3 regions of the Agrococcus jejuensis genome follow, and region 3 is predicted to be linked to each of the others. Evidence: predicted binding sites of a transcription regulator. Region 3 holds the regulator's gene; each other region holds the start of a gene.

Region 1 (6,735 bases), 710 kb from region 3:
GTGACGCTCGCCGACCGGCTCGTCGTCGTGGAGGGCGGGCGGATCGTGCAGCAAGGCGCGGTGCGAGTGGTCCTCGGGGCACCCGCGACGCGCTTCGCCGCCGCGATCGCCGGCGTGAACCGCCTCGAGGGCGTCGCGCGCGGCGGAGGATGGGCGTCGGCCGCGGGCGACGTCGCGCTGCCCGCGGTCGACGGGGCGCGCGTCGACGCTGCCGTGCAGGAGGGGCAGCCGCTCGTGGCGGTGTTCGCGCCCTCGGCAGTGGACGTGCGGACGAGGGTCGACGCCTCCGCCGACGATGCGTCCGCGTGGCCTGCGCGCGTCGCGCGGCTCGAGGCGACGCTCGGCGGCGTCCGCGTCGTGGCGGATGCCCACGGCCAGCTCGTGTCGGCCGAGCTCGCCGTCTCGCACGCTGCCGACCTGGGTCTCGCGCCCGGCGTCGCCGTGACGTTGTCGGTCGACCCGCGGGCGGTGCGGCTCCTCGCGGCGTGACGCGCTGCGGAACGACCGGGCGACCGGATTGCCGGTTCTGCCATCGGCGGAAGCCCCGCCAGCCTCTCGTCGCCATGCGACTCGGCCAGTAGCGTCGGAGGATGCAACAGGAGCGCCGCCCGTGACGGCGACGCCGGTCTCGATCGGGCGTCGCCCCAGCATCCTGCCCGGCGACGAGGGCGCCTCCGGACCGCTCGTCGACGGCTTCGGCCGCGTGCACCGCGACCTGCGCATCTCGCTCACCGACCGCTGCTCGCTGCGCTGCACCTACTGCATGCCCGAGCAGGGCATGGAGTGGCTCGCCCGTACGAGCATCCTCACGCTCGACGAGATCGAGCGCGTCGCGCGCGTCGCGGCCGCCGCGGGCATCACGACGCTGCGGCTCACGGGCGGCGAGCCGCTGCTGCGCCCCGACATCGTCGAGGTCGTCGACCGGCTCGCGCGCATCCGCGGCGTCGACGGCGAGCCGCTGCACGTGGCGATGACGACGAACGGCATCCGCCTCAAGGAGCTGCTGCCGTCGCTCGTCGACGCGGGGCTGCGCCGCCTCAACATCTCGATCGACACCATCGATCGCGAGCGGTTCGCGACGCTCACGCGACGCGATCGGCTCGACGACGTGCTCGAGGGCATCGAGGCCGCGCGCGCGTCGGGACTGCGTCCGCTCAAGCTCAACGCCGTCGCCATGCGCGGCGTCAACGACGACGAGCTCGTCGACCTCGTCGCGTTCGCGATCGCGCACGACGCGCAGCTGCGCTTCATCGAGCAGATGCCGCTCGACGCCGGCCACACGTGGGATCGCGCGACGATGGTGACGCGCGAGGAGATCCTCGAGACGCTCTCGGCGCGCTGGGACCTCGAGCCCGTGCCCGGCCGCGGCGGTGCTCCCGCGGAGCGCTGGACGCTCGCGGGGGAGACGACGAGCGACGGCGAGCCCTGCACCGTTGGCGTCATCGCCTCGGTCACGGCCCCGTTCTGCGGTGACTGCGACCGTCTGCGTCTCACGGCCGACGGCCAGCTGCGCAACTGCCTGTTCTCGACGAGCGAGTACGACCTGCTGCCGGTGCTGCGCGGCGACGCGTCCACCGACGCGGCGATCGACGCCGTGCTGCGCGCCTGCATCCGCGGCAAGCTGCCCGGCCATGCCATCGACGACCCGGGCTTCCTGCAGCCCGCGCGTGGCATGAACGCCATCGGCGGCTGAGCCGCGCGCATCCCCGCCCGTCCTTGCCACGCGAGGACGGCATCCGCCTGCCCTTCGGCCGCCCGCGGATGCCGCCGCACGCACGAACGACGGGGCCGGCCCGAAGGCCGACCCCGTCGCATCTCCCGTGTCGATCTGACGATCGATCCGAACCGATCCGAGGATCGGGTGCCCGATCACATCGGGGGCATCAGCACCGAGTCGATGAGGTAGACGGTCGCGTTCGCCGTCTGGACGCCGCCGCAGATGACTGCCGCGGTGCCGTTCACCGTGATGTTGTCGCCCGAGCCCTCGACCGTGAGGGTCGCGCCGTTGACCGTGGTGTGCTCGCCGTCGATGTCGTCGGGAGCGATCTGGCCGGGGATGACGTGGTACGTCAGCACCGAGGTCAGCGTCGCAGCACCCTCGGGCGTCTGCAGCGCAGCGACCGTGTCAGCCGGCAGCGCCGCGAAGGCGTCGTCGACCGGAGCGAAGACGGTGAACTCGTCGCCGTTGAGCGTGTCCACGAGGTTGACGTCGGGGTTCAGGCCACCCGACACGGCCGCCGTGAGCGTCGTGAGGAGCGGGTTGTTGGAGGCCGCGACCGCGACCGGGTCCTGGGCCATGCCCTCGACCGAGCCGGAGCCGTCCGGCACTGCCTCCGCGTACGCGGCGCAGCCGGAGCCGACGAGGTTCGCTGCGGGGTCGGCCGCGGCCGACGTCTCAGGAGCCTCCGAGGCCGAGGTCTCGGGGGCCGACGACTCGGACGAGCCGCTGTCGGAGGTGCCGGTCGAGCAGCCGACGAGCGCGAACGTCGCGACGCCTGCCAGCACGAGTCCTGCGGTGAGCGGGTTCCTACGGGTGAGCATCACAGCTCTCCTTCCACTGTCCATCACTGGAACGGTCTCCCGACGTTCGCCGGGGCTGTGAAGGCTTCGTCACGCACGGCGACATGGATTGGAATGATCCGGGGTCCGTCTGCGTTCGCGCGCGGGATCCATCCTCGGTGCGTCGGGCTCCGAAGGACTGATGCACGGCGGGGATGCCTCCTGTCCTCGCGTCCCCGTCGTGCTTGGCCTATGCGTCCTCGCCTCCCGAGTGCCGGCTCCATCGCGTTCTCCACACCCGCCAGATGCTTCGAACATATGTTCGAATCGATGGTATCCTGGATGCATCGGAAGGCGGTGACGGGATGCGCGATCAGGGGCAGGTCGAGACGGGAGTCGTCGATGGCCTGATCGCCCGCGAGATCGCCTTCTCGTCGCTGCCGGATGCCGAGCTGCTCGTCTCGATCGACGAGCTCGCCGCTCGCATTCGCGCGCTGGATGCCGCGATGGTGCGGGCTGCTGCGGAGGCCGCCGCGAGGTCGGAGCACCGCCCGGCGGACGAGTCGTTGGTGCGTCGTGCCGGCTACGGGTCGGTCGAGCGGATGCTGCAGTCGAAGATCGGCGTCCGTTGGTCGGAGGCGAAGCGGCTCTGCGCCGTCGCTGCCGCCACGAGCGAGGCCGTCGCGATCTCGGGTGGATCGATCCCGGTCCGGTACCCGTCGGTCGCCGATGCGCTCGCGCAGGGGTGGCTGTCCGTGCCGCAGGCGCACGCGATCACGTCGGGCCTGGACCGCGATGGCGGTCGTGCGTCGGTGGAGGACGTCGAGGAGGCCGAGCGGCTCCTCGTCGCGGTCGGCTGCGGCACGCACGTCGACGACGTCGAGCCGGCCGTGCCTGAGACGCTCGCGCTGCTCGCGAAGCGGTGCCTCGACCACATCGACCCGGACGGCGACGAGCCGCGGTTCGAGCAGCAGCTCGCCGACCGCTTCCTGCGCATGGGGCGGCGACGCGATGGCATGTGGAAGGGCGAGTTCCTGGCCACCGCCGAGCAGGGCGAGGTGATCGCGGCGTGCTTCGACGCCGAGGTCAAGCCTCGCCGCGTCACCTTCGACGACGCCTGCGGCGCGACCGACGAGCCCACGGCAGACGTGCCCGCGCTCGACGCCGACGGCAGCCCCGTCGAGCAGCCCGTCGACGACCGCAGCATGGGCCAGAAGCGCCTCGACGCGTTCGTGGCGATCGTCAGCCGCCACGCCGAGTCGTCGGCACCGCGCGTCTGCGGCGAGGCTCCGACGCTCACCATCACGGTCGCGGCCGGCGTGCTCCGCGGTGAGCCCGCGACGACGCTCGACGACCTCCCGACCCTGTCCCGCACCGGCGACACCGTGCCCGTGTCGATCGCTGCCCGGTACCTGTGCGATGCGTTCGTGCAGACGGTCGTGCAGGACGAGCAGGGGCATCCGCTGCGCATGGGACGCAGGCAACGACTCTTCACGAAGTCGCAGCGTCGCGCGATCGTCGCGCGCGACCGCCACTGCCGAGCCCCGGGCTGCACCGCCCCACCCGGCTGGTGCGAGACGCATCACATCGCTCTCTGGTCCCACGGCGGCCATACCGACGTCGACAACGGCATCCTGCTCTGCCAGCACCACCACACCGAGGTGCACCGTGGTGCGCTCACGATCGAGCCCGCACCGGATGCCGACGCGCACGAGCCGCCCGCGCCACCGCGCCAGCGATGTCCCCGCACCCGTCAGCGCCGGTGGCGCGTCACCTCCTCGTACCCGCGCCGTCCCCGCACGAGAGCACCGATGCGCACATGACCGCCGCGGTCGCGGTCGATCACACCGCCGAGTCGCTCCCAACCGTGCGAGGAGGCCACGGCAGCCACCGATCGCCGGCGCGTGCTGCGAGGCGCGCCCGAGCCGCGCGCCGTCGAGCCACGTCAGGGCCCGTCGCCGAGCCCCAGCCGCTCGCGACCTCGGCGCCCGTGGCGTCCTCGATCGCGTACCCGATGCCGCGATCCATCGACTCCTGCAGTCGACCCTCGGCGACGGCGAGCACGAGCTGCTCGAGGTCGTCGGCGGCTCGCTCCCACGGCTCGTCACACGCCTCGCACCCGCACACCGGGTAGTGCCCGCCGTGCGCTGCACCCGCGCGCACGAGGATGCCGGGGTAGTCGCTCCACGCGATCGCGATCGGCGCCGCATCGCGTGCGGCCGGCTCGAGGTGCACCGCTCGAAGCACATCCGGCCCGCCGCCCGCGAACCACGACCGTGCGTCGTCGAGCGCATCCACGACGCTCGCTTCGTACGTCGCGGCGAGGTGCACGACGAGCGCGTCGGCGATCGCATGCAGCGGAGCGAACCGCTCGGGGTGCGCATCGACCGAGTACGCGTCCTCCGGCGGCGCATCCATGCCCCAGCGCTCGCCGAACGGGATGGGCACGCCCTCGGCGTCCACGATCCGCGGCACGTCGAGGGCAGGGCGGGCGTAGGGCATGTCACATGGTCGCAGTCGAGGCTCCACTCCTGCACGACGACGCCCCCGGTCGGCGAGGACCGGGGGCGTCGGATCTGTGCGTCGCTGAGCGCGGCTGCTAGGTGAGCATCACGAGCAGCGGCTGCGTGGTCGGCTGCTCCGAGCCGCCCTCGGGCTCGACGGTGATGGCGACGCCGTCGCCCTCCTCGAGCGTGCCGTCGAGCGCGTGCACGACGCTGCCGTCGCCGCCCGCGAACGTGCCGGCCGGGATCGGGTCGCCGTCGGCGGGCATGAACCACGCCTGGTAGACCTGCTCGGCCTCGAGTTGCGACAGCCCCTGGAAGACGAACGCCGCCTCACCCTGCTCGTCGGACCACATGAGCGTGGCGCGCGACCCGTCGGCGAGCGACGCCGTCTGCGTGCGCACGTCGGCGGCGTGCACGAGCGCCGACACCGGGTCGGGCGTGCGGATGGCCTGGCCGATGCCGATGCCGCCCACGAGCAGCACGACCGCTGCCGCGGCAGCGCCCAGCAGCGAGCCGGGACGCTGGAACCAGCGACGGCGCGCCGCGAGCTCGCGCGGACCGGCGACCGTCGAGCCGCCGCCAACGAGCGCGGGCTCGCGGTCGTCGAGCGTCTCGGCGTCGACCGTGTCGTCCGACTCGACGGCGGCCAGCACGGGCGTCGTCTCCTCGGCCGTCAGCTGCTCGGTCGCAGCGACCTGCTCGAAGATGCGGGCACGCAGATCCGCAGGCGGCGCCACGGCGACCGCATCGGCGAGTGCCGCCGCGGTCTGCTGCATGTCGGCCAGCTCGGCGAGCGTCGCCTCGTCCGCCTCTGCGTCGAATCGTCGACGCTCCTCGGTCTCGAGCGCATCGAGCGCCCGAGCCGCGATGTCTTCACGGTGCTTCATCATCACGACACCCCCAATGCCGCGCGGAGACGGATCATGCCGTCTCGCAGTCTCGTCTTCACGGTCCCGAGCGGCGTCTCCAGCCGCTCGGCGATCTCGGTCTGCGTGAGCCCGCCGTAGTAGGCGAGCACGATCGCCTCGCGATGCGCCTCGGTCAGCGTCGCGAGCGCCTCGCGAACGCGAGCACCCTCGACCTTCACGTCTGCGGACTCGCTGACGACGTCGAACGGCGCCACGGAGTCGCGGATGCCGATGCGCTCGTCGCGGTCGCGCTGCGCCTGCGACGACCGCACGCGGTCGACCGCCTTCGAATGCGCGAGCGCGAGCGCCCACCCGACCGAGGAGCCCCGGGCAGGGTCGAACGTCTTGGCCTTGCGCCACATGTCCACGAACACCTCCTGGGTCACCTCCTCCGCCTGCGAGCGATCGACGAGCACGCGCAGCACGAGTCCGAAGACTCGTGCCGACAGCGCGTCGTACACGACCGCAAATGCCTCGCGATCGCCGCCGGCGACGCGCACGAGCGCATCGTCGACGTCGGTCGCACGCCTCGTAGGCGTCACAGGGCTCGACTCAGGGACTGCTGGCACATGTACCAGCATCCCACGTGGGCTCCGAGACACCGGTCGGTGCCACGGCGTTGCGATCGTCGTCACGAGTGTGCTTCGGAACCCCTCCCGAGACGGATTGCCAGTCTCCAACGGGGGACACGCCCGGTTGGGCTAGACTCGCTCGGTGCGCCTCTGCCAGGGCTGGGCGCCCACGGGGCGTAGCTCAGCCTGGCTAGAGCACCCGCTTTGGGAGCGGGAGGCCGCGGGTTCGAATCCCGCCGCCCCGACCCC
Region 2 (6,735 bases), 1.0 Mb from region 3:
CCGTCCTTCGTCTCCACGCACTCGCTGCCGACGCCGGGACCCATGACCTCCGAGAGGCCGTAGATGTCGACGGCGTCGATGTCGAGGCGCTCCTCGAGCTCGCGGCGCATCTCGTTCGTCCACGGCTCGGCGCCCAGCACCGCGACCTTGAGGCTCGTGGAGCGCGGGTCGACGCCGGCCGCCTCGAGCGCATCCGCGATCGTGAGCAGGTACGAGGGCGTGCAGAGGATGGCGTCGGGCTCGAAGTCGCAGATGAGCTGCGCCTGGCGCGCGGTCTGCCCGCCGGACATGGGGATGACGGTCGCGCCGAGCCGCTCGATGCCCGCGTGCGCGCCGAGCCCGCCGGTGAAGAGGCCGTAGCCGTACGCGTTGTGCACCTTCATGCCGCGGCGGATGCCGGCGGCGCGCAGGCTGCGCGCCACGAGGTCGCCCCAGCGGTCGAGGTCGCCGGCCGTGTAGCCGACGACGGTCGGCTTGCCGGTCGTGCCGCTCGACGCGTGGATGCGCGCCACCTGCTCCATCGGCACCGCGAACATGCCGAACGGGTACGTCTCGCGCAGGTCGGCCTTCGTCGTGAACGGCAGGCGGGCGACGTCGGCGAGCGTGCGGATGTCGGCGGGGGCGACGCCGGCGGCGTCGAGCTTGGCCGTGTACAGCGGCACGTTGGCGTAGGCGTGGTGCACCGTCTGCTGCAGGCGCTCGAGCTGCAGCGCCTCGAGGTCGGCGCGGCTCAGGCGCTCCTCGGGGTCGCGGTCGGCGTCGGGCGCGGCGACCACGCGGGTGCGCTCGGGGTTCGTGATCGTCATCTCAGACTCCTTCGTCTGCGTCTCGTCGATGACTGGGCACTAGATGCTGTCATTCGGGCGTTCTCACGACATCTACTGCCCACTCGCGGACATCAAGTGCCCAGTCGGTGGTCTCAAGGGGTGGGGAGGGGGCGGGCGGTGGTGAACGAGCGGCCGCGGAACTCCGCCACGACGTCGCCCGTCTCGTCGGTGACCTGCACGTCGTAGAGGCCCGATCGGCCGTGCTGCGTGCGACGCACCGCGGTGGCGGTGAGCGTCTGGCCGGGATGCGTCGACTTGAGGAACGTGACGTCGGCGCCCTGCGCCACCGTCATCGCCTCGCCGTCGTTGCATGCGATCGCGAACGCCGTGTCGGCGAGCGCGAACACGAGGCCGCCGTGGGTGATGGCGAACCCGTTCGTGAGCTCGGGGCGCACGACCATCGACGTGACGGCGAGGCCGTCCTCGTCGCGCTCGACGCGCATGCCCAGGAGGGCCGAGGCGGCGTCGCGCTGCAGCATCGCCCGCGTGTGCGGGCGCGCCGCGGCGACGGCGTCGCCCGAGATGCCGGCTGCGGGCGCCGGGGTGGCGCCGTCGAACGCGTCGTCGAGGCCCGAGGCGTCGGGGGCGGATGCGTGACCCGTGTCGGGCGCGGTGACGGCGGACGCATCGGATGCCGCCCCGCCGACCGCGCGCTCGGCGTCGGCTCGGGTCGTCGCTGCGTCGGCCATCCGCACTCCCTCGTGCTCGAGCATCCGCGGCCGGGGTGTTCCGGATCGCGTCGTGCCGCTATAGTAACTGAACGATCGTTCGGTAATCCAGTCGGGCCGACCAGGAGCATCCGCGATCGACGAAGAAGGAGTCGACGATGACCGCACCCCTCGCCCCCGCGAGCGCTCAGGGCGATGCCCGAGCGACCGCCGAGCAGGCCGCGATCGACGAGGCCGGCCAAGCCCGGTTCGACGCGCTCATCGAGGCCGACGGCCGCATCGAGCCGCGCGACTGGATGCCCGCCGCCTACCGCAAGACGCTCGTGCGGCAGATCTCGCAGCACGCGCACTCCGAGATCATCGGCATGCAGCCCGAGGCCAACTGGATCACGCGCGCGCCGAGCCTCAAGCGCAAGGCCATCCTCATGGCCAAGGTGCAGGACGAGGCGGGCCACGGCCTCTACCTCTACTCCGCGGCGCAGACGCTCGGCATCGGCCGCGAGGAGATGACCGACCAGCTCATCGCCGGCCGCGCCCGCTACTCGTCGATCTTCAACTACCCCACGCCGACGTGGGCCGACATGGGCGCCATCGGCTGGCTCGTCGACGGCGCCGCGATCGCCAACCAGGTGCCGCTGTGCCGCGCCTCGTACGGCCCGTACGGCCGCGCGATGGTGCGCATCTGCAAGGAGGAGTCGTTCCACCAGCGCCAGGGCTTCGAGATCCTGCTCGAGCTGAGCCAGGGCACGGATGCGCAGCACGCGATGGCGCAGGATGCGGTCGACCGCTGGTACTGGCCGTCGCTCATGATGTTCGGCCCGCCCGACGACGAGTCGCCGAACTCGGCGCAGTCGATGGCGTGGAACATCAAGCGCTTCTCGAACGACGAGCTGCGCCAGCGCTTCGTCGGCATGCTCGTGCCGCAGGCCGAGGTGCTGGGCCTCACGCTGCCCGACCCGAACCTGCGCTGGAACGACGAGACGCAGGCGTACGACATGAGCGAGATCGACTGGACGGAGTTCCACGAGGTGCTCGCCGGTCGCGGCCCGTGCAACGCGCAGCGCCTGCAGCACCGCCGCCAGGCGCACGACGACGGCGCCTGGGTGCGCGAGGCGGCGCACGCCTACGCGACGAAGCAGGCGGCGGCGACCGAGCAGGCGGCCGCCTGATGGCCACGCCCGGCGAGCTCGGCACCGAGGCCTGGCCCCTGTGGGAGGTCTTCGTGCGCGCGAATCGCGGCCTGAGCCACGTGCACGTGGGCTCGCTGCACGCGCCCGACGCGACCATGGCCATCCGCAACGCCCGCGACCTCTACACGCGGCGCGGCGAGGGCGTGTCGATCTGGGTGATGCCGGCCGACGGCATCACGACGAGCGACCCCGACGAGAAGGGCGAGTGGTTCGAGAGCCCGGCGGGCAAGAACTTCCGCCACGCGATCTACTACACGAAGACCGAAGGCGTGAAGCACCTGTGATCGTCACCGAGCGCGCGACCGGAGTGATTGGCGACTTCGGCACGGATGAAGTCGCCAATCGGTGGCAGGAGTCGCCAATCACCGGATGGGCGGTGACGCGATGAGCCACGACATCAGCACGGGCGTCGAGGGCGAGGAGACGCACGGCGACGTGAGCGTCGACGAGCTCGCGCTCAGCGTCGAGCTCGCGGGCGCCGACGGCGCCGTCGCGACGCCCGACACGGCCGAGTACGCCATGTGGCTCGGCGACGACGCGCTCATCCTCGCCCAGCAGCTGGGCTGGTGGATCTCGCGCGCCCCCGAGCTCGAGGAGGACGTCGCGCTCGGCAACATCGGGCTCGACGTGCTCGGCCACGCCCGCTCGTTCCTGCGCTACGCCGGCACCGCCGACGGTCGCACCGAGGACGACCTCGCGTACTGGCGCGACGAGCCCGCCTTCCGCAGCGCGTGGCTCTTCGAGGCGCCGAACGGGCACTTCGGCGACACGATCGCGCGGCAGCTCGTCGCATCCGCGTTCCAGCTCGAGCTCTACCGTCGCCTCGCCGACTCCGCCGACCCCGCGCTCGCGGCGATCGCCACGAAGTCGGTGAAGGAGGTCGCGTACCACCTCGACCACGCCGTGCAGTGGATGCTGCGCCTCGGCGGCGGCACGGAGCTCTCGCACGAGCGCATCCAGCAGTCGCTCGTCGACGTGTGGCCGTTCGTCGACGAGCTGTTCCGCGACGAGCCGGTGATCGATCGGCTCGAGGGCGTCGCCGTGCGCCCCTCGACCCTGCGCGAGCCCGTGCTGGCGCGCATCCAGGCGATCCTCGACGCCGCAGGCCTCGAGACGCCGAGCGTCGAGCCGTCGATGGCGGGCGGGCGCCGCGGCAGCCACTCGACGCGCCTGGGCTACCTGCTCGCCGAGATGCAGGTGCTCGCGCGCTCGCACCCGGGGGCGACGTGGTGACCGCGCTCGCCGCCCGCGCCGCGACGCCCGAGGCCGCGGGCGACGCGTCGAGCCGTGCCGCGTGGGAGGTCGCCGCCCAGGTGACCGACCCCGAGGTGCCCGTGCTCACGATCGCCGACCTCGGCGTGCTGCGCTCGGTCGCGAGCGACGGACGCGCTGCGCACGTCGTGCTCACGCCCACCTACTCGGGCTGCCCCGCGATCGACCAGATGCGCGACGACGTCGTGCTGCAGCTCACCGCCGCCGGCTACGGCGACGTGCGCGTCGACTTCACGCTCACGCCGGCGTGGACGACCGATTGGATGAGCGCCGACGGCCGCGCGAAGCTGCGCCGCTACGGCATCGCCCCGCCCAACGGCAAGGCGCCGCATCTCGACGGCCCCGTGCGCCTGACGATGGCCGTGAAGTGCCCGCGTTGCGACTCGCTCGACACGCGCGAGCTCGCCCGCTTCGGCTCCACCTCGTGCAAGGCGCTCTACGAGTGCCGCTCGTGCCTCGAGCCCTTCGACTTCTTCAAGGTGCTCTGATGGCCGCGCAGAACCTCACGCCGCCGCGCACGCGTCGCGGGCAGTTCCACCGCCTCGAGGTCGCCGACGTGCGCCCGCTCACGGCCGAGAGCGTCGAGGTGACGTTCGCGGTGCCGCCCGAGCTGCACGGCCAGTACGACTACGTCGCGGGCCAGCACGTGGCCCTGCGCGCCACGATCGACGGCCGCGAGGTGCGTCGCTCGTACTCGATCTGCCGCCCGCCGACCCCCGGATCCGTGTCGGTCGCGATCAAGCGCGACCTCGGCGGCGTCTTCTCGTCGTGGGCGAACGAGACGCTCGAGCCGGGCACGGCCGTGGACGTGATGAGCCCACAGGGCACGTTCACGTCGGGCCTCGACGAGCTCGCGGGCACCCACGTCGTCGGCATCGCCGCGGGCAGCGGCATCACGCCGCTCATGGCGATGGCGCACCGCGTGCTCGGGTCGGCCGACGACTCGCGCTTCACGCTCGTCTACACGAACCGCTCGCAGCTCGACGTGATGTTCGTCGAGGAGCTCGCCGACCTCAAGGACCGCTACCGCGGCCGCCTCGCGCTGCACCACGTGCTCACGCGCGAGCAGCGCACCGCTCCCCTGCTGTCCGGCCGCATCGACGAGGAGCGCCTCGGCCGCATCCTCGACGCCCTCATCCCGCCCGCGACGGTCGACGAGTGGTTCCTGTGCGGGCCGTTCGAGCTGGTGCAGCTGTGCCGAGACGTGCTCGAGGCACGCGGCGTCGACGCGAGCCACGTGCGCTTCGAGCTGTTCACGACGGGCCGACCGGAGCGCGTCGAGGGGGATGCTGGCCGCCCGGTCGACGTGCGCAAGGGCGAGCCCACGTGGCGCCTCGACTTCACGCTCGACGGCCAGTCGGCGAGCGTCGAGAGCCCGGTCGCGGCGAACGAGTCGATCCTCAACGCGGCGCTGCGCGTGCGGCAGGACGTGCCGTTCGCGTGCGCGGGCGGCGTGTGCGGCACGTGCAGGGCGCGCGTCGTCGAGGGCAGCGTGTCGATGACCGAGAACTACGCGCTCGAGCCCGACGAGATCGACCGCGGCTACGTGCTCACGTGCCAGTCGCATCCGAAGGGCGAGCGCGTCGTCGTCGACTACGACGGCTGACGCGTCGTCGACGACGACAGCTGACGCGCGGTCGACGACGGCTGCGCCGTCGTCGACCTTCGCACCGCGCGTCCAGTGCATCCGCGCGAGGATCGTCGCATGACCTCCCCGGCAGCAGGCGTCCCCATCGGCGTGCCCGTGCACGGCATCGGCTTCAGCGCGGCCGTCGGCCGCTTCTTCCGCGGCTACGTCGCGTTCGGCGGCCGCGCGAGCCGCGGCGAGTACTGGTGGCCGCAGCTCGTGCTCGGCATCTACGTCTTCGTGGTGATGATCGTCGCGTTCGCGATCGCGGGCGTCGCGATCTGGGATGCCGCGTCGCACCCGACACCCGAGGTCGCGCGCATCCTGCCCGCGATCCTGCTTCCCACCATCGTGATGGTCGTGCTGATGCTGCCGCTCACGCTGCCGTCGTACGCGATCGGTGCGCGACGCATCCGCGACGCCGGCTTCTCGGGGTGGCTCATGCTGCTGTGCCTCGTGCCGGGCGGCTCGATCGTGCCGCTCGTCATGGCATTCCTCCCGTCGAAGCCCGACCTCGGGCCTGGCGCGCCGTTCGGGCAGCAGGCTCCGTACGGACAGGCGCCGTACGGGCAGCAGCCCGCACCGTACGGGCAGGCGCCGTACGGCCAGCCGCCCTCCGGCCAGCCCGGCCAGCCGGGCCAGCCCACGCAGCAGCAGCCATACGGCCGTTGAGCCTCGCATCCCCTCGCCCAGCACGAGAGGATGGATGCGAGCGCGAAGGAGCAGCATGATCGACCTCACCATCGAGCACGACGTCGCCGAGATCACCCTCGACGCACCCCAGCGCCGCAACGCGCTCGACGAGACGGCCATCCAGGACCTCGCCATGGCGGTCGCCGACGCGGAGTCGGCGGGCGTGCGCGCGCTCGTGCTGCGCGGCGAGGGTCCGTCGTTCTGCGCCGGCCGTGACATCTCGGAGGTCGACCCGGCGACCGACGACGTCCAGGGCTTCCTCGGCCACCGCGTGCAGCCGCTGCTCGAGCACCTCAGCGCCTTCCCCGCGCCCACGTTCGCGGCGGCGCACGGCGCGTGCCTCGGCGTGGGCCTCGGCCTGCTCGTCGCGACCGACGTCGTCTACGTCGCGGAGTCGGCGAAGATCGGCAGCCCGTTCGCGAACCTCGGCGCGACGCTCGACTCGGGCGGCCACGCGC
Region 3 (6,735 bases):
TACACCTTCAACCGCCATCGCGCCGCGCTCGAGGTGCTGCGCGGCGTCGGCTCGATCGCTGGAGCATCCGCATGACCCTTCCCGCAGCCACGATCCTCGGCTACCCCCGCATCGGCCGCGACCGCGACCTCAAGCGCGCGCTCGAGCAGCATTGGCGCGGCGCGATCGACGATGCCGCGTTCCACGAGCGCGCGCACGAGATCCGCGTCGCCGACGCGCGCCGCCTCGTCGACCTCGGCCTCGTCGGCGACGCCGCCGTGCCCGGCGAGTGGGCGCACTACGACCACGTGCTCGACGCCGCCATCACCCTCGGCGCCGTGCCGCCGCGCCTGCGCGACGTCGTGCCCGCCGGCCCCGTGTCGCTCGCGCACGAGTGGCTGCTCGCACGCGGCGAGGGCGACGTGCCGCCGCTCGAGATGACGAAGTGGCTCGACTCGAACTACCACTACCTCGTGCCCGAGCTCGACGCCGCGTCGACGTTCGCGCTGCAGGACCGCCGCATCGTCGAGCGCTTCGCCGCCGTGCGCGACGCCGGCGTCGTCACGCGCCCCTCGATCGTCGGACCCGCGACGCTGCTGACGCTCGCGACGGGCGGCGGCGTGCGCCCCATCGAGCTCGTCGACCGCCTCGTGCCCGCCTACCGCGCCCTCGCGGAGGCGCTCGCCGAGGCCGGCGCGCCCTGGCTGCAGATCGACGAGCCCGCGCTCGTCGGCGACTGGGGCCACGTCTCGCGCGCCGAGGTCGAGGCCGCCGTGCGCGCGGGGCTCGAGGCCGTGCGCGGCACGGGGGTGCGCATCCTGCTCGCCGTGCCGAACGGCGACGCCTCGGGCCGCGTCGAGGCGCTCGCGCCGCTCGCCGACGCCGTGGCCGTGGACCTCGTGCGCGGCTCGGTGCCCGCGATCGGCGGCACGGTCGTCGCGGGCGTCGTCGGTGGCCGCAACGTGTGGCGCACCGACCTCGACGCCGCACTCGAGACGCTGCGCGGCATCGACGCGCACGTCGTGGTCGGCACGTCGACGTCGCTGCTCCACGTGCCGCACGACGTCGACCGCGAGACGACGCTCTCGGACGAGCTGCGCTCATGGCTCGCGTTCGCCGACCAGAAGGTCGCCGAGGTCGTGACGCTCGCCTCGGCGCTCTCGGGTGCCGACGAGTCGGCGGCGCTCGGCCGGGCTCGGGATGCGCTCGCCGCCCGCCGCGTCGCCCCCGGCGTCGCCGACGGCGTGGTGCGCGATCGCGTCGCCGCCGCGTCGGCGGGCGACGCCGAGCGCGTCGCCTACGACGAGCGCGTCGCGGCGCAGGCCGACATCGTGCTGCCCGCGCTGCCCACGACGACGATCGGATCCTTCCCGCAGACGGGCGACATCCGCCGCGCCCGCGCCGCCCACGCGAGGGGCGAGCTCGACGACGCCGGCTACCGCGCCGCGATGGAGGCCGAGATCCGCGACGTCGTCGCGCTGCAGGAGCGCCTGGGCCTCGACGTGCTCGTGCACGGCGAGCCCGAGCGCAACGACATGGTGCAGTACTTCGCCGAGTCGCTCGACGGCTTCGCGGCGACGGCGCACGGCTGGGTGCAGTCGTACGGCTCGCGCTGCACCCGCCCCTCGATCCTCTGGGGCGACGTCGCGCGCCCCGCGCCCATCACGGTGCCGTGGACCGCCTACGCGCAGTCGCTCACGGCCAAGCCGGTCAAGGGCATGCTCACGGGCCCCGTCACGATCCTCGCCTGGTCGTTCGTGCGCGACGACCAGCCGCTCGCCGACACCGCCGCGCAGGTCGCGTTCGCGCTGCGCGACGAGGTGACCGACCTCGAGGCGGCGGGCACGCGCATCGTGCAGGTCGACGAGCCGGCGCTGCGCGAGCTGCTGCCGCTCGAGGAGCACCGCCGCGCCGACTACCTCGACTGGTCGGTGCGCGCCTTCCGCATCGCCACGGGAGGGGCGGCGCCGGGCACGCAGGTGCACACGCACCTCTGCTACTCGGAGTTCGGCTCGATCATCGACGCGATCGACGGGCTCGACGCCGACGTCACGAGCATCGAGGCCGCGCGCAGCCGCATGGAGATCGTCGACGACATCGCCGGCCACGGCTACCCGCGCGGCATCGGGCCCGGCGTGTGGGACATCCACTCGCCGCGCGTGCCCGGCGCCGACGAGCTCGACGAGCTGCTCGCGACGGCCACGGCGGGCATCCCCGCGGGGCGGCTGTGGGTCAACCCCGACTGCGGGCTCAAGACCCGCGGCTACGCCGAGACGGAGGCGTCGCTCGAGCGCCTCGTCGCCGCGGCGGAGCGGGCGCGCGAGCGGATCGGCGCGACCGTCTGAGCGCAGGCGCATGCACGACGAGAGGCCGGCTGGGGATCCCCAGCCGGCCTCCGTCGCGTGCGCGAGGTCAGACGGACCGCAGCACCGCGACGACGCGACCCAGCACGACGGCGTCGTCGCCGAGGATGGGCTCGAAGGCGGAGTTGCGGGGGAGCAGCCACGTGTGGCCGTCGCGCTGGCGGAAGACCTTGACGGTGGCCTCCTCGTCGAGCATCGCCGCGACGATGTCGCCGTTCTCGGCGGTCTGCTGCTGCTTGACGACGACCCAGTCGCCGTCGCAGATCGCGGCGTCGATCATCGACTCGCCGACGACCTTGAGCATGAAGAGGTCGTCGCCGCCTCCGACGAGCGAGCGGGGGAGGGGGAAGACCTCCTCGACCTGCTGCTCTGCCGTGATGGGCACGCCGGCCGCGATGCGGCCGACGAGCGGCACGAACGCCGTGGCGTCGGCACCGGCGCCGTCGGCGGAGTCGTCGGACTCGACGAGCACCTCGATGGCGCGGGGACGAGCGGGGTCGCGGCGGATGGCGCCCGCGAGCTCGAGCTGGCCGAGCTGGTGCGTGACGCTCGAGAGCGACGAGAGGCCCACGGCGTCGCCGATCTCGCGGTAGCTCGGCGGGTAGCCGCGCTGCTTGACGGACTGCTGGATGCAGCGCAGGATCGCCTCCTGCTTCTCGGTGAGCTGCCGCTGTGCCATGGTCCGTCGTCCTCTCCGCGCGACCGTGTCGGTGGTCGCCGATTGACTCGTCCTCGTTCGAGAACAGCCTGTGCCTCGTTCGAAAGCGTATCCGACGGAATGTTCGAAAGGGTACGGATGTTCGAGCGTGTCGCCCAGGAATCCGGCGGAATCCGAGTCTTGACGAACGGATGATCCGAAGGTACGTTCGAATCATGGAACGCGGGTGCAGCGCTCCCGGCCGAGCGCCGCACCCGCGATCCGATCCAGACGAGGAGCACACCATGACCGCGATCGCCATCCAGGCCCCCCAGCTGCGCATCACCGCGCGTGGTCGCCGCGCGCTCGCCATCGTCGTCGCCGCACCCGTGCTGGTGCTCGCGGCGCTCGGTGCGCTGCAGGCCACCACGGCCACGGCAGGCCTCGAGGCCTCGACCGTCGTGCACGAGTCGATCGTCGTGCAGCCGGGCGAGACGCTGTGGTCGATCGCCTCGGCCGTCGCCCCCGACGCCGACCCGCGCGAGGTCATCGCCGACATCCAGAGCCTCAACGACATCGGCGGCGCGATCCAGCCCGGTCAGCAGCTGGCGATCCCGGCTGAGTACACGCGCTAGCAGCGCACCGCAGGCCGCGATCTCGGCGCCCCATCCCGTGCAGGGGATGGGGCGCCGTCGCGTTCGGGCAGCGCGCTGCGGCGCTTGCCGCCTGTCCGTCGCGGCACGTGCCCGCGCCTAGGCTGGTCGGGTGGCATCGCTCGACGACCTCCCGCTCCGCGACGACCTCGTCGGCCGCGTGCCCTACGGGGCGCCGCAGCTCGACGTGCCCGTGCGGCTCAACGTCAACGAGAACGCGTTCCCCATCGCCGACGTCGTGATCGCCGACGTCGTGGCGTCGGTGCGCGAGGCGATCGCAGGCGTGCATCGCTACCCGGACCGGGAGTTCACCGAGCTGCGCGAGGCGTTCGCCGGCTACCTGGGCCACGGCCTGACGGCCGAGTCCATCTGGGCGGCGAACGGCTCGAACGAGGTGCTGCAGCACGTGCTGCAGGCGTTCGGCGGCCCCGGCCGCTCGCTGCTGTCGTTCGCGCCGACCTACTCGATGTACCCGCTGCTGGCGCAGGGCGTGGGCGCGACGTACGTCGCCGAGCCGCGCGCCGACGACTTCACGCTCGACGCCGCGACGGTCGTCGCCGCGATCGAGCGGCACGACCCCGACATCGTGTTCCTCTGCGCGCCCAACAACCCCACGGGCACGGCGCTGTCGCTCGACGTCATCGAGGCGGCGTGCGAGGCCGCGCGCGGCATGGTGCTCGTCGACGAGGCCTACGCGGAGTTCGCGCACGACCGCGCGCAGACCGCGCTCGCGCTGCTGCCGCGCTTCGAGCGCCTCATCGTGTCCCGCACGATGAGCAAGGCGTTCGCGTACGCGGGCGTGCGCGTGGGCTACCTGGCCGCCGACCCGGCGGTCGTCGACGCGCTGCGCCTCGTGCGCCTGCCGTACCACCTGTCGGCGCTGACGCAGGCGGCTGCCCTCGCGGCGCTGCGTCACGCCCCGACGATGCTCGCCCGCGTCGACGAGCTGCGCGTGCAGCGCGACCGCATCGTCGCCGAGCTCGCCGCGATGGGCTTCGAGCCGTACGCGTCGGATGCGAACTTCGTGCTGTTCGGCGGGCTCGCCGACCCGCACGCCGCGTTCGACGGGATGCTCGCCGACGGCGTGCTCATCCGCGACGTCGGCATCCCGCACACGCTGCGCGTCACGGCGGGCACGCCCGCCGAGACCGACGCGTTCCTGGCCTCCGTGGCGCGCTTCGCGCCCTCCGCACGACCGTAGGATCGAGACCATGCGCACTGCACGCATCGTTCGCACGACGAGCGAGTCATCCATCGAGCTCGAGCTGGACCTCGACGGCACCGGCGCGAGCGAGATCTCGACGACCGTGCCGTTCTACGACCACATGCTCACGGCGCTGTCGAAGCACTCGCTCATCGACCTCAAGGTCGTGGCGACGGGCGACACCGACATCGACGCGCACCACACGGTCGAGGACACCGCGATCGCCTTCGGCCTCGCGCTCGGCGAGGCCCTCGGCGACAAGGCCGGCATCCGCCGCTACGGCGACGCGACCGTGCCGCTCGACGAGGCGCTCGCGCGCGCCGTCGTCGACCTGTCCGGCCGCCCGTTCCTCGTGCACTCCGGCGAGCCCGCCGGCTTCGAGCTGCACCGCATCGGCGGCCACTTCACCGGTTCGCTCGTGCGCCACGTGCTCGAGGCCATCGCCTTCAACGCCCGCATCACGATGCACGTCGAGGTGCTCGGCGGCCGCGACCCCCACCACGTCGCCGAGGCCGAGTTCAAGGCGCTCGCCCGCGCGCTGCGCGTCGCGGTCGAGCCCGACCCGCGCGTCACGGGCATCCCCTCCACCAAGGGGGCGCTCTGACCCCCACCGTCGCGCTGCTCGACTACGGCATGGGCAACGTGCACTCCGCCGCCAAGGCCCTCGAGGCCGCAGGTGCGCGGGTGACGCTCACCGCCGACCGCGCGACGATCATGGAGGCCGACGGCCTCGTCGTGCCCGGCGTCGGCTCGATCGCCTCGTGCATGGCGGGCATCGACGCCGTGCGCGGCGGCGAGCTCATCGGCCGCCGCCTTGCGGGCGGTCGGCCGGTGCTCGGCATCTGCGTGGGCATGCAGGTGCTCTTCGAGCGCGGCCTCGAGGGCGCGGAGGAGACCGCGGCGCTCGCCGAGTGGCCCGGCACGGTGCGCCGGCTCGAGGCCGACGTGCTGCCGCACATGGGGTGGAACACCGTCGAGGCGGGCGAGGGGTCGAGGCTCTTCGCCGGCGTCGAGCACGAGCGGTTCTACTTCGTGCACTCCTACGCCGCGACCGAGTGGCTCATCGATCCCCACCCGCGCATCCAGCGCCCCATCACCACCTGGGCCGAGCACGGCGAGCGATTCCTCGCCGCCGTCGAGAACGGCCCCCTCTGCGCGACGCAGTTCCACCCCGAGAAGTCGGGGGAGGCGGGCGCCCGCCTGCTGACGAACTGGGTCGGCACGCTGCGCAGCGAGTAGCATCCTCGATCGTCGCACCGACACACGAAAGCGAGCCATGACCGACTTCTCCCAGGCACCCCACCTGACGCTGCTCCCCGCCGTCGACGTCGCGGGCGGCAAGGCCGTGCGCCTCACGCAGGGGAAGGCCGGCACGGAGCAGTCGTTCGGCAGCCCCGTCGACGCCGCCCTCGACTGGACGCGCCAGGGCGCCGAGTGGATCCACCTCGTCGACCTCGACGCCGCCTTCGGTCGCGGCGAGAACCGCGGTGCGATCAAGAAGGTCATCAAGGCCGTGAAGGGCGACGCGCAGATCGAGCTGTCGGGTGGCATCCGCGACGACCGCTCGCTCGAGGCGGCGCTCGAGACGGGTGCGAAGCGCATCAACCTCGGCACGGCGGCGCTCGAGAACCCCGAGTGGACGGCGCACGTCATCGCCGAGTACGGCGACCAGATCGCCGTCGGGCTCGACGTGCGCGGCACGACGCTCGCGGCGCGCGGCTGGACGCAGGACTCGGGTGACCTCTGGGAGGTGCTCGACCGCCTCGAGGAGGCCGGCTGCAGCCGCTACGTCGTGACGGACGTCACGAAGGACGGCATGCTCAACGGCCCGAACGTCGAGCTGCTGCAGCAGATCGCCGAGCGCACCGACCGGCCCATCGTCGCCTCGGGCGGCGTCTC

What was found. Region 3 encodes LexA, which represses DNA repair genes until DNA is damaged. Its sites were predicted from a motif close to TCGAACANNTGTTCGA; they were not measured.
Region 1: the regulator LexA is predicted to act here: its motif matches at 2,810-2,825, upstream of BLQ67_RS15025 (HNH endonuclease signature motif containing protein).
Region 2: the regulator LexA is predicted to act here: its motif matches at 1,584-1,599, upstream of BLQ67_RS17005 (hotdog fold thioesterase).

The regions. Positions count from the first base shown of each region.
Region 1 is NZ_LT629695.1:3,161,554-3,168,288, forward strand. It holds gene BLQ67_RS15010 (sulfate/molybdate ABC transporter ATP-binding protein) at 1-489, shown strand, start outside; gene moaA (GTP 3',8-cyclase MoaA) at 611-1,693, shown strand; gene BLQ67_RS15020 (fasciclin domain-containing protein) at 1,870-2,541, opposite strand; gene BLQ67_RS15025 (HNH endonuclease signature motif containing protein) at 2,865-4,322, shown strand; gene BLQ67_RS15030 (DUF6226 family protein) at 4,342-5,001, opposite strand; gene BLQ67_RS15035 (anti-sigma factor) at 5,099-5,896, opposite strand; gene sigK (ECF RNA polymerase sigma factor SigK) at 5,896-6,495, opposite strand; tRNA gene BLQ67_RS15045 (tRNA-Pro) at 6,657-6,731, shown strand.
Region 2 is NZ_LT629695.1:1,495,164-1,501,898, forward strand. It holds gene paaK (phenylacetate--CoA ligase PaaK) at 1-806, opposite strand, end outside; gene BLQ67_RS17005 (hotdog fold thioesterase) at 920-1,516, opposite strand; gene paaA (1,2-phenylacetyl-CoA epoxidase subunit PaaA) at 1,654-2,664, shown strand; gene paaB (1,2-phenylacetyl-CoA epoxidase subunit PaaB) at 2,664-2,969, shown strand; gene paaC (1,2-phenylacetyl-CoA epoxidase subunit PaaC) at 3,070-3,918, shown strand; gene paaD (1,2-phenylacetyl-CoA epoxidase subunit PaaD) at 3,915-4,445, shown strand; gene paaE (1,2-phenylacetyl-CoA epoxidase subunit PaaE) at 4,445-5,563, shown strand; gene BLQ67_RS06970 (DUF805 domain-containing protein) at 5,663-6,256, shown strand; gene BLQ67_RS06975 (enoyl-CoA hydratase/isomerase family protein) at 6,312-6,735, shown strand, end outside.
Region 3 is NZ_LT629695.1:474,499-481,233, reverse strand. It holds gene BLQ67_RS02220 (methylenetetrahydrofolate reductase) at 1-75, shown strand, start outside; gene metE (5-methyltetrahydropteroyltriglutamate--homocysteine S-methyltransferase) at 72-2,324, shown strand; gene lexA (transcriptional repressor LexA) at 2,392-3,021, opposite strand; gene BLQ67_RS02205 (LysM peptidoglycan-binding domain-containing protein) at 3,285-3,614, shown strand; gene BLQ67_RS02200 (histidinol-phosphate transaminase) at 3,745-4,833, shown strand; gene hisB (imidazoleglycerol-phosphate dehydratase HisB) at 4,835-5,440, shown strand; gene hisH (imidazole glycerol phosphate synthase subunit HisH) at 5,437-6,075, shown strand; gene priA (bifunctional 1-(5-phosphoribosyl)-5-((5-phosphoribosylamino)methylideneamino)imidazole-4-carboxamide isomerase/phosphoribosylanthranilate isomerase PriA) at 6,113-6,735, shown strand, end outside.